Regions from separate parts of the Mesorhizobium sp. CO1-1-7 genome, predicted to be linked through region 1. Evidence: predicted binding sites of a transcription regulator. Region 1 holds the regulator's gene; each other region holds the start of a gene.
The links. Region 1 encodes LexA, which represses DNA repair genes until DNA is damaged. Its sites were predicted from a motif close to TGTTCNNNNTGTGTTCNG; they were not measured.

Region 2: the regulator LexA is predicted to act here: its motif matches at 1,527-1,544, upstream of LB516_RS05815 (sel1 repeat family protein).
Region 3: the regulator LexA is predicted to act here: its motif matches at 1,513-1,530, upstream of LB516_RS25940 (ATP-dependent helicase).

Annotation. Positions count from the first base shown of each region.
Region 1 is NZ_JAIUHA010000003.1:35,350-38,623, forward strand. Features, by position in the region: gene LB516_RS06775 (ABC transporter substrate-binding protein) at 1-230, opposite strand, end outside; gene LB516_RS06780 (GntR family transcriptional regulator) at 380-1,153, shown strand; gene lexA (transcriptional repressor LexA) at 1,564-2,307, shown strand; gene LB516_RS06790 (ComEC/Rec2 family competence protein) at 2,301-3,274, opposite strand, start outside.
Region 2 is NZ_JAIUHA010000002.1:471,365-474,638, reverse strand. Features, by position in the region: gene LB516_RS05835 (AMP nucleosidase) at 1-170, opposite strand, end outside; gene LB516_RS05830 (hypothetical protein) at 288-482, opposite strand; gene LB516_RS05825 (hypothetical protein) at 523-678, opposite strand; gene LB516_RS05820 (DUF2147 domain-containing protein) at 887-1,228, opposite strand; gene LB516_RS05815 (sel1 repeat family protein) at 1,668-1,934, shown strand; gene LB516_RS05810 (branched-chain amino acid ABC transporter substrate-binding protein) at 2,362-3,274, shown strand, end outside.
Region 3 is NZ_JAIUHA010000013.1:90,392-93,665, forward strand. Features, by position in the region: gene LB516_RS25935 (glucose/quinate/shikimate family membrane-bound PQQ-dependent dehydrogenase) at 1-1,313, opposite strand, end outside; gene LB516_RS25940 (ATP-dependent helicase) at 1,571-3,274, shown strand, end outside.

The DNA of each region.
Region 1 (3,274 bases):
GATGCATCGAAATTGGTGTGGCTCTCCGTGTAGACGACGTCCTTGCCCTCGACGAAGCCATTGTCCGTCAGCGCCTTCTTGAAGCCGGCTATGGCGGCGTTCAATTGCGGATGCTCGCCGAAATTGGCAATGCCGATACGGATCTGATCGGCCGCGGCACTGCCGGCGCCGACCATCAATGCGCCCGCCAGGGCCAAACCCGACAACCAAGCGGATTTCGACTTCAACATCATTTCCTCCCAGATTTGATCAGGGCCGCTCGGAAACGCGGCTACTACGGCGATCATGGTCAGTCCGCCGGTCTGTGTCAAACATTATATATAATTGTTGCTAGGACCCGGTATCATATATACTTTCGCCAGACGACGGATTGATCACGATGCTGGATGAAACAAGTTCCACAAAAACGGAAGCCGCCTATCAGCTGTTGCGGCGCGACATCCTGACCACGCGCCTCATGCCGGGCGCCCCGCTCAAACTGAGTGCGCTGCGCGGCACCTATGGCGTCGGCTGGACACCGTTGCGCGAAGCCCTGTCGCGGCTCGAGGCCGAACGCCTGGTCACCGCGATCAGCAATCGTGGTTTTGCCGTGGCTCCGGTGTCGCGGGCCGAGCTGGAGGATCTGGCACGCGCCAGGATGGTGGTCGAGATACCCCTGTTCCTCGAATCGATGGAAAAAGGCGGCAGGGAGTGGGAGGATGCCGTGGTCACCGCCCACTACCGGCTCTCGCGTTGCAAGACGGCGGTCGACGATCCCTCGGACGCGGCCGTCGACAGATGGGACGAGAACCACGAGGCTTTCCATGCGGCGCTGCTGAGCGCCGCCACATGCGACTGGCTGTTGCGGTTCCGCTCGACGATCTCGGATCAGCTGCGCCGGCATCATCGCTTTCTTGGTCTGGCGCCGACACTGCGGGCCGCGGCCGGCCTCAAGGATGGCTATGAAGAGGCAATCGAAGCGCTACGCGAAGCGATTGCGATCGAACACCATACCGCGATCATGGAAGCGGCGCTCGACCGTGACGTCGAGCGGGCCAAGGCGCTGATGACGGCGCATATCGGCTACACACTGCACGTCTATGTCCACAGCGAAGACAGCGGCGCTACCAGATACGCCGCTCGCGCCGGCAGCTTGAAGGCGGGTTCGGGATAACTTCAGCGCTTCCGCGACGCCTATTCGAACGCGCTGGCCGGAGTGCGCCGAACGCCCCGATCCATGGCCGCCCGAAGCTACCAATCGTTGGCATTTTGGTTTCGTTTCGTTCCGCGAATAATGGCTCCGCGAATTATACGTCCCTCCGAGGAGAAGCCTTCCAACTAACTGATGCCAAAGCCTCGTCGGCGGATGGGCCACAGGCCATTAACCAAAACGATTTCAATGCGCCTGCCGACGGCGGAAAGGACTGGTTGCCGCCCGCCGTCGCGGGCAAAAAACTTCAGACCCCTTAACAAATTCATTAAACTTTAAACGGTTGCAGAACACAACTGGAACAGATAGTGTTTGTTCTGGGTTTGTTTTTTCGATTCTGGTTCAACCTTTCGTTCAATGTCTTGGGGGCCGCCATGCTGACACGCAAGCAACATGAACTGCTGATGTTCATCCACGAACGGCTCAAGGAAAGCGGGATACCGCCTTCCTTCGACGAGATGAAGGAAGCACTCGATCTTGCCTCCAAGTCGGGGATCCATCGCCTGATCACGGCCCTGGAGGAGCGCGGCTTCATTCGCCGGCTACCCAATCGGGCGCGCGCGCTGGAAGTGCTGCGGCTGCCGGACTCGATCGCGCCGGGCCTCAATGCGGCAAAGAAGTTCTCGCCAAGCGTCATCCAAGGCAGCCTTGGCCAAGGCAGTCTCGGACGCCAGATCAGGCCGGCCGCTGCGCCTTCGCGCCTGCCCGCGGCCGGCAACGACGACGACGCGGTTTCAGCCGTGTCCATCCCGGTCATGGGCCGTATCGCCGCCGGTGTGCCGATCGATGCCATCCAGCATCAGACGCATTCGATCTCGGTGCCGCCGGACATGATCATGGGCGGCGAGCACTATGCGTTGGAGGTCAAGGGCGACTCGATGATCGAGGCTGGTATCTTCGATGGAGACACGGTCATTATCCGCAATGCCGACACGGCAAGCCCGGGCGAAATTATCGTGGCACTGGTCGACGAAGAGGAAGCGACACTGAAGCGGTTCCGCCGCAAAGGCGCTTCGATCGCGCTCGAGGCCGCCAATCCAGCCTACGAAACGCGCATTTTCGGGCCGGACAGGGTCAAGGTACAAGGCAAGCTGGTCGGGTTGATCAGGCGCTACTGAACCGGCTTGTCATCGGGCTTGTCGGGTTTTTTGTACGGCGGCAGCCCCCTCGCCTCGCGTGAGAATTTTCGCTGTTCGTGCCAGGGCCGGTATGGTCCGTCGACGGCGAATGCGATCGCGGCCCGGGTCGTGGCCGACTGGGGATTGAAGAAGACGGCAGCGGTTCCCTTGCGGGCGAGCTGCCGTTTGGTGACGACGAGAACCAGTGGATTGTGGCAGGCGTCATAGGCGGTTGCGTCATTGACGATGATCAGGTCGGCGAAAGCGCAGGCTTTCCAGGTGGTCTTGCGGTCCTCGACATAGGCAATGATCGCGCCGGAAGGGTGCCTGGCAAGGCACAGGCCTTCGCGGCAGTAGAAGGGCGATCCCGGCGGCAGGTCGGTGGGACTGGCAACATCGAATTGCCTGTCTGTCGTGTCGAACATTTCCGGTTTGACGATTGTTTCGGAGATCAGGGCGCGCTTCCAGTTGTCGGTTGCGAATTCGTTCGGACGTTCCCGGTTGACGGCCAGTTCGCCATTGCCGATCGGCAGCGCGACCAGCCGCGCATCTTCCGAGATCAGCACATCGGGCGCGCGTGTGTGCGACACAGTCAACAGGCCGGCGAGCGCGAATGGCAGCGCCGCGAGCCGCAGCCATGTCGTCGCCATCGTCGCGATAACCAGCGCGACGGTGACCAGCAGCACGGATTGCTGCGAAATCAGCCCGACTCCATCGACCGGAGAGCGCTCCGATATCCACGCAGACACGGCGATCATTGCTGTCAGGCCCTTGCCCATGAGGTAGAGAGCCGGCCAATCCAATCCGAATGGCATCAACAGCGCGCTGGCGACGGCCAGGAACATCACGACCGATACGATAGGCATCACGGCCAGATTGGCGAACAGGCTGAGCGGCGATACCCGCTGGAAATGCCAGATGGCAAACAGTGCCGTGGCGCTGCCGGCGATAATGGACGTCATGGCCA
Region 2 (3,274 bases), on a different contig from region 1:
ACGCCGATCTCGGGGTAGAAGGCCCGGTAGCGCTTGCTGCTGTCGCCGCCGGCGGCTAGGGCCGCGAAGGAATCGCGCAGAAACTTGGTATTGCGGTCGTAGAGCACCTGCAGCGCGGCAACGGCCTTTTCGGCGTTATCGAAGCTTTGCCGGCCAAAGGGCTCGGGCATGACGACAGATTCGATGGCTTGGGGATAGATTCGCTTTTCCATGGCTCAATATAGAGACTTGGACGGGCGGTTGGGAGGGGGCTCGCCGCCGAAGGCGCTCAAAGCGCGCTTTTTTCTTCAACCCCGCTGCAGGCTGACCAGCAGCACGAACCCGACGCCGGACTTTCTGAGCGCCGGCGCCTCGATCGTCGAGCCGCTATCGGCGCGCATCATCGGCACCGCCAGGACCGGAGCGGCCAGAAGTATCAGGATGAGCGCCGCCCGCGGCAGGAGCCGGAGGGTCTTGGAGAGGTTGGCGGCGATGCGGTTCATGATCTCTGTGCTTTTCTTTTCGAGGTCCGGGTTCTCTGCTTCAGTGACGAAAATCGGTCGGGCAGGCGAGATGGCACATTCTGGTGGCGCCGTCCCAGGAGCGCGGGGAACGGCCCGCTTCGGCGACAAGGATGGCGAAGAACATTCCAAACAGGCTCATCAGCAGGCAGACGATGGCGAAGCGGCGAGCAAGCATTGGGTCCGTGTCTCCTTCAACACGCATGAGAATGCCCTGACGCCTCTGAACCGACTCTGATGCCGGCGTTCATCTGCCGTTCAAATTGATTGAAGGGATGTTGACTGGGTTGCGGCAACCAGAATGCCGACCGAGCGCTGCCTGCTCATCGACAGAACGAAAACGGGGCCCGCCAGGCCCCGTTTAGAGATCACACGGAAATGGTCGCTTAGAGTTTGTGCCAGGTCTGGCTCTTGCAGATCAGTCCGCCGAGCACGCAACCGCTCATCTTGAGCGAGGCGCCCGACAAGGTTGCCTTGCCCGAATAGGTCTTGTCATTTGCCGGATCGGTGATGTTGCCGGTGTATTTGTTGTCGCCGGCCGCCTTGAGCGAGCCGATGGTCTTGCCGGCATATTTGCCTGATTTGAGCGTGATGGAGAACGAGCTGCTGCCTGAAATGGCAGCGGTGTCGCCGGCTTGCGTTTTCCAGTTGCCCTCGATCGGATCGGCCCACGCCGCGCCGCTCAGGATCAAAGTGGCCGCCAGGGCCAGGCTCACTTTTCGAGACATGTCTTCCTCCCTTTGGATAGCCGGCCGAATGCTCCGCCTCGCCGGTCTGCCGCTTACGCAAACGTAAGCTAATCCAGCTTCCGTCAAAACGAAAGCGGTGCCGCGACGGAAGGTTTTGGCATTTCGAAAGCGCCTGAATTCGCCCTGTCGGCCCGGAAATGAAAACGACCAGCGCCTCGTGTTTGCTTTCTAGGGTTAGCAGAGTGTTGACCGCGCGCTCGAAAATTTTCGGCAAATTTGGCGAAAACCAGCTGAATTGCTGGCTTCGTATCCTTAACGAATTTTCGCGTTTACCTCTTGTTTTAGCTTTGTTTTCCTCAAATTAAGCACGCCATTTAACGACGGATTCAAGCCTGCGCGGCATTCTCGAAAGCATCGAAAGAGCGGCCCGGACAAGACGAACGGAGGCAGCTCTCGGGAGCCAGACAGGGGACTAAAAATGGCACGTTTTGAAATGCTTGAAGCAGGCTTCGGCGCCATGGGGGCAACTGCCCAGGCCGACATTCTTTTCGAACTGGGCATGATGTATGCGACCGGCCGCGATTGCGAAACCGACGTCGTTGCCGCCCACAAATGGTTCAACATCGCCGCCATCAAGGGATCGGCCCGCGCCGCCGAGTTGCGCTCGGAACTCTCGGCGGCCATGTCGAAGGTCGAGATCGCCAAGGCGCTGCGCGAAGCCCGCGAATGGATGACCATGCACTGAGTTCCGCCAGACGGAGACGCTCCGGCCAAGACCGCAGAAAGACGGTCGGGCCAACAGGGAAAAGGCTGCGCAAACAGCCAGGCCACGGCCATCGACAACGAGAATGCGGCACGCCGACAGGTCCAAGCCGCGCGACGGACCATGATCCCGAAGACTCCGGTTTTCGGAAGGATCATGGCCAACATGAAGACAGGGAAGGTGGGTTGGGTTCACAGCGCGGGGGCGCCGGGGAAACAGCCTGACCGGCAAAAAAAGCCACGACCGGCCGGAACAAGGCTGGCGTGGCTTTTTGCGTGGATGAGGCCGCGCAGGCCTAATCGAGTGGCGCCAATGCGCCTAGACAGGTCCGATGAAGGATGAAATTGTCCCGCCTCTCTGGAAGAAGCGCGGCCGGGCGGCCGCGCGTGAGTGGAGGAGTTCTATTGTCATGAAAAAAATGAGTGTTTTGAGCGCGGCCATTTTCGGCCTGATGATGAGCGCGCCGGTCGCGTTCGCCGATGACATCACCATCTCCGTGGTCGGCCCGATGACCGGACAGCTCGCCACCATCGGCGATCAGTTCAAGCAAGGCGCACAGGCCGCCGCCGATGCCATCAACGCGGCTGGCGGCGTCAACGGCTCCCAGATCAAGCTCGACATCGAGGACGACCAGTGCGATCCCAAGCAGGCGGTGTCGGTCGCCAATCGCATCGTCGCCAACAGCGTCAAGTTCATCGACGGGCATGCCTGCTCGGGCTCCAGCATTCCGGCCTCGGCGGTCTATGCCGAAGCCGGCGCCCTGATGATGAGCCCGGCTTCCTCGAACCCGGTGCTGACCGATGCGGCCGCCAAGGCCGGCTGGTCGACAATCATGCGTCTCTACACGCGTGACGACGCGCAGGGCGCCTTCATCGGCCCGTGGATCGCCAAGAAATACGCCGGCAAGAACGTCGTCATCCTGCACGACAAGAGCGCTTACGGCCAGGGCGTGGCTGATGCCGTCAAGGCGACCATGAATACCGGTGGCCTCAAGGAGGTCTATTATGACGCCATCAACCCCGGCGAGAAGGACTATTCGGCGCTTGTCACCAAGCTGAAGGATCTCAAGGCCGATGTCGTCTATTTCGGCGGTTATCATCCTGAAGCTGGCCTGATCCTGCGTCAGTCGGCGGAACAGAATTTCAAGTTCCAGCTGATCATGCCGGACTCGATCGCTTCGCCGGAATTCTGGCAGGTTGCCGGCCCGGCCGGCGAGGGCACGATGTTCGTGTTCCCGTCGGATCCGCAGGCAAAGCCGGAAGCCAAGGCAGCCGTCGAGAAGATCAAGGCCGGCGGCTTCGTGCCGGAAGGCTTCACGCTGT
Region 3 (3,274 bases), on a different contig from region 1:
TGCCCGGTGTTGAGGTCCAGCGCGGTGATCGAGGAGGAGAATTTCTCGACATTGGCGCTGCGGCCCATGCCGAGCTGGTCCGGCGTCTGGTTGCCGAGCGGCACGTAGAGCAGGCCGAGCTTCTCGTCGGCGCTCGGCGTCGACCACATGTTGGGCGAGTTGGCGGTGTAGGTCTGGCCGGCCGGCAACGGCGTCGTCTGGTCCGGATTGCCGGAATCCCAGTTCCACAGCAATTTGCCGCTGCTCGCATCATAGGCGCGGATGACGCCGGACGGCTCCTGCGTCGAATAATTGTCATTGACCGCCCCGCCGACGATGATCTTGCCGCCGGCAATCAGCGGCGCCGAGGTCGAGTAGTAATAGCCCGACTTCGGATACGGCATGCCGGTCAACAGATTGAGCGTGCCGCCCTCGGCGAAGGCCGGGCAAACCTGCCCGTTGGCGGCATCGAGCGCGATCAGCCGCGCATCCGAGGTCGGCAGGTAGACGCGCGCCGCGCAGGGCTGGCCGGCGGCGCCCGCCGCATCGGCATAATAGGAAACGCCCCGGCAGGTCTGGTGCTGGCGGTCCTTGTCGAGCTTGATCTTGGGATCGTAGCGCCACTTCTCCTTGCCGGTCGCCGCATCGACGGCGATGGCGAAGTTGTGCGGCGTGCAGATATAGAGCGTGTCGCCCACTTTGAGCGGTGTCACCTGATAAGTGGTCTCGCCGACATCGTCGGGGCCTTTGACGTCGCCGGTGCGATAGGTCCAGGCCGGCTTCAGGTTGGCGACGTTTTCCGGCGTGATCTGGTCGAGCGGCGAATAGCGCTGGCCGAACTGCGTGCGCCCGTAATAGTGCCATTCGCCCGCAGGCACATCGCCGCCGAGATTGGCGTTGGGGATCACCTTGTCGGTGTCGAGGGCGCCGCCGATGTCCTTCGGGTCCGTGGTCATCGAATAGCCGGCCACCGCCAGCGATGCCAGCACGGCAAGGATCAAAGGGGCTCGCCCGTCCGGACCGGCAAGGCCGCGCCGCGCCCACGGCGTCAGCAGCCACAACGCCACCAGCACGATGATGCCGCCGCGCGGGCCGAGCTCCCACCAGTCGAAGCCGGTTTCCCAGACCGCCCAGGCCAGCGTGCCGAGCACGATCGCCGCGTAGAGCCAGAGCGCCGTGGAACGGCGCCGGTAGAGCAGCCAGGCGGCGACCAGGAAGGCGAGACCGACGATGATGTAGTACCAACTGCCGCCCAGCGAAGCCAACCAGATGCCGCCGGCGCCAAGCGCCAGGCCTATGAGGAAGAGAATGAGGGAGGTGATGGTGACAGCCAAGATGATACTCCTTCGACTGTTGCGCGCGTGGGGCGGGCTAGGGCAACCCGGCATTGCGCGTTTCCCGTGCAACTTTCTCCCGACGGCGGCGCCTGTCAAGCGTAGGTCGCGGACCCGCGGGCAGCAACCTCGTTCCGCCTGGGATTGTTCCACAACGGCGGTTCCCATATCGGTGAAGCCGCCGTATCGGGCACTTTACCGGAACAAAACGTAGACAGTTCTGGTCTTTCCCTCCCGAATCACTACATTCGGGGGAGATGTCCGGCTTTTCCGAAGACATGCCCTTTTTCGACGAACCCAATGCGCGGCCCACGGCCCCGTCGGGCATTGCCGCGCGCGCCATGGCTGCCCGCGGCGGCCAAAACAATGCGCCCGACTATCTCAGGGGCTTGAATCCCGAGCAGCGGCTGGCCGTGGAGACCACCGAAGGCCCGGTTCTGGTGCTGGCCGGCGCCGGCACGGGCAAGACGCGCGTGCTGACCACCCGCATCGCCCACATCCTTGCCACCGGCAGGGCCTTCCCCTCGCAGATCCTGGCCGTCACCTTCACCAACAAGGCCGCGCGCGAGATGAAACAGCGCATCGGCATCCTGATCGGCGAAGGCAATGTCGAGGGCATGCCGTGGCTCGGCACCTTCCACTCGATCGGCGTGAAGCTGCTGCGCCGCCACGCCGAGCTTGCCGGCCTGAGGTCCGGCTTCACCATCCTCGACACCGACGACGTCGTGCGCTTGATCAAGCAGCTGATCCAGGCCGAGGGCCTGGACGACAAACGCTGGCCCGCGAAACAGTTCGCCCAGATGATCGACGGCTGGAAGAACAAGGGCCAGGGTCCGGCCGATATCGCCGAGGGCGATGCGCGCAGCTTCGCCAACGGCAAGGGCCGCGAGCTCTACAAGGCCTATCAGGAGCGGCTGCAGACGCTGAACGCCTGCGATTTCGGCGATCTGCTCTGCCACCCGATCCGCATCTTCCGCGCCAATCCCGATGTGCTGAAGGACTATCACCGGCGGTTCAAATACATCCTCGTCGACGAGTACCAGGACACCAACACCGCCCAATACATGTGGCTGCGGCTCTTGGCGCAGAGGCCGAGCGGATCACAACCAGCGCGAAGTGTTTCTCCGGGTGGGCGCGTTCCAAGTTTTTCCGGTGTTTCGGATAGAACGGAAGCGGGTAGCTATAGACCCGCAACTCCAGAGGACGAATCAGCAGTTTCGGCCGAAGGCCGCAAGCCCGACCGGGCGTCCGAGCCGTTGCGAGGCCCCCGCGGAGGGCCCGCGCCGGCAGGCGCGGAACAGCCCGTGAGCGAAAACAAAGTCAATATCTGCTGCGTCGGCGATGACGACCAGTCGATCTACGGCTGGCGCGGCGCCGAGGTCGACAACATCCTGCGCTTCGACAAGGATTTTCCGGGCGCCACCATCATCCGGCTGGAGCGCAACTACCGCTCGACCGCGCACATACTGGGGGCCGCCTCCCATCTCATCGCCTACAATGAGGGCCGTTTCGGCAAGACGCTGTTCACCGACCGCAACGATCCGGAGGACGGCAAGGTCAACGTCCACGCCGCCTGGGATTCGGAGGAGGAAGCCCGCGCCATCGGCGAGACCATCGAGGCCTACCAGCGCCAGAAGCACAATTTGAACGACATGGCGATCCTGGTCCGCGCGTCCTTCCAGATGCGCGCCTTCGAGGACCGCTTCATCACGCTCGGCCTTAACTACCGCGTCATCGGCGGTCCGCGTTTTTACGAGCGCATGGAAATCCGCGACGCGCTGGCCTTCTTCCGCGTCGTCGCCAACAGCACCGACGACCTCGCCTTCGAGCGCATCGTCAATGTGCCCAAGCGCGGCTTGGGCGAAGCGACCATCCGCCAGATCCACGACACCGCGCGCGCCTTGCGCATCCCGATGCTGGAGGCGGCGGGTACACTGGCGGAAAGCGACGAGCTGAAGCCG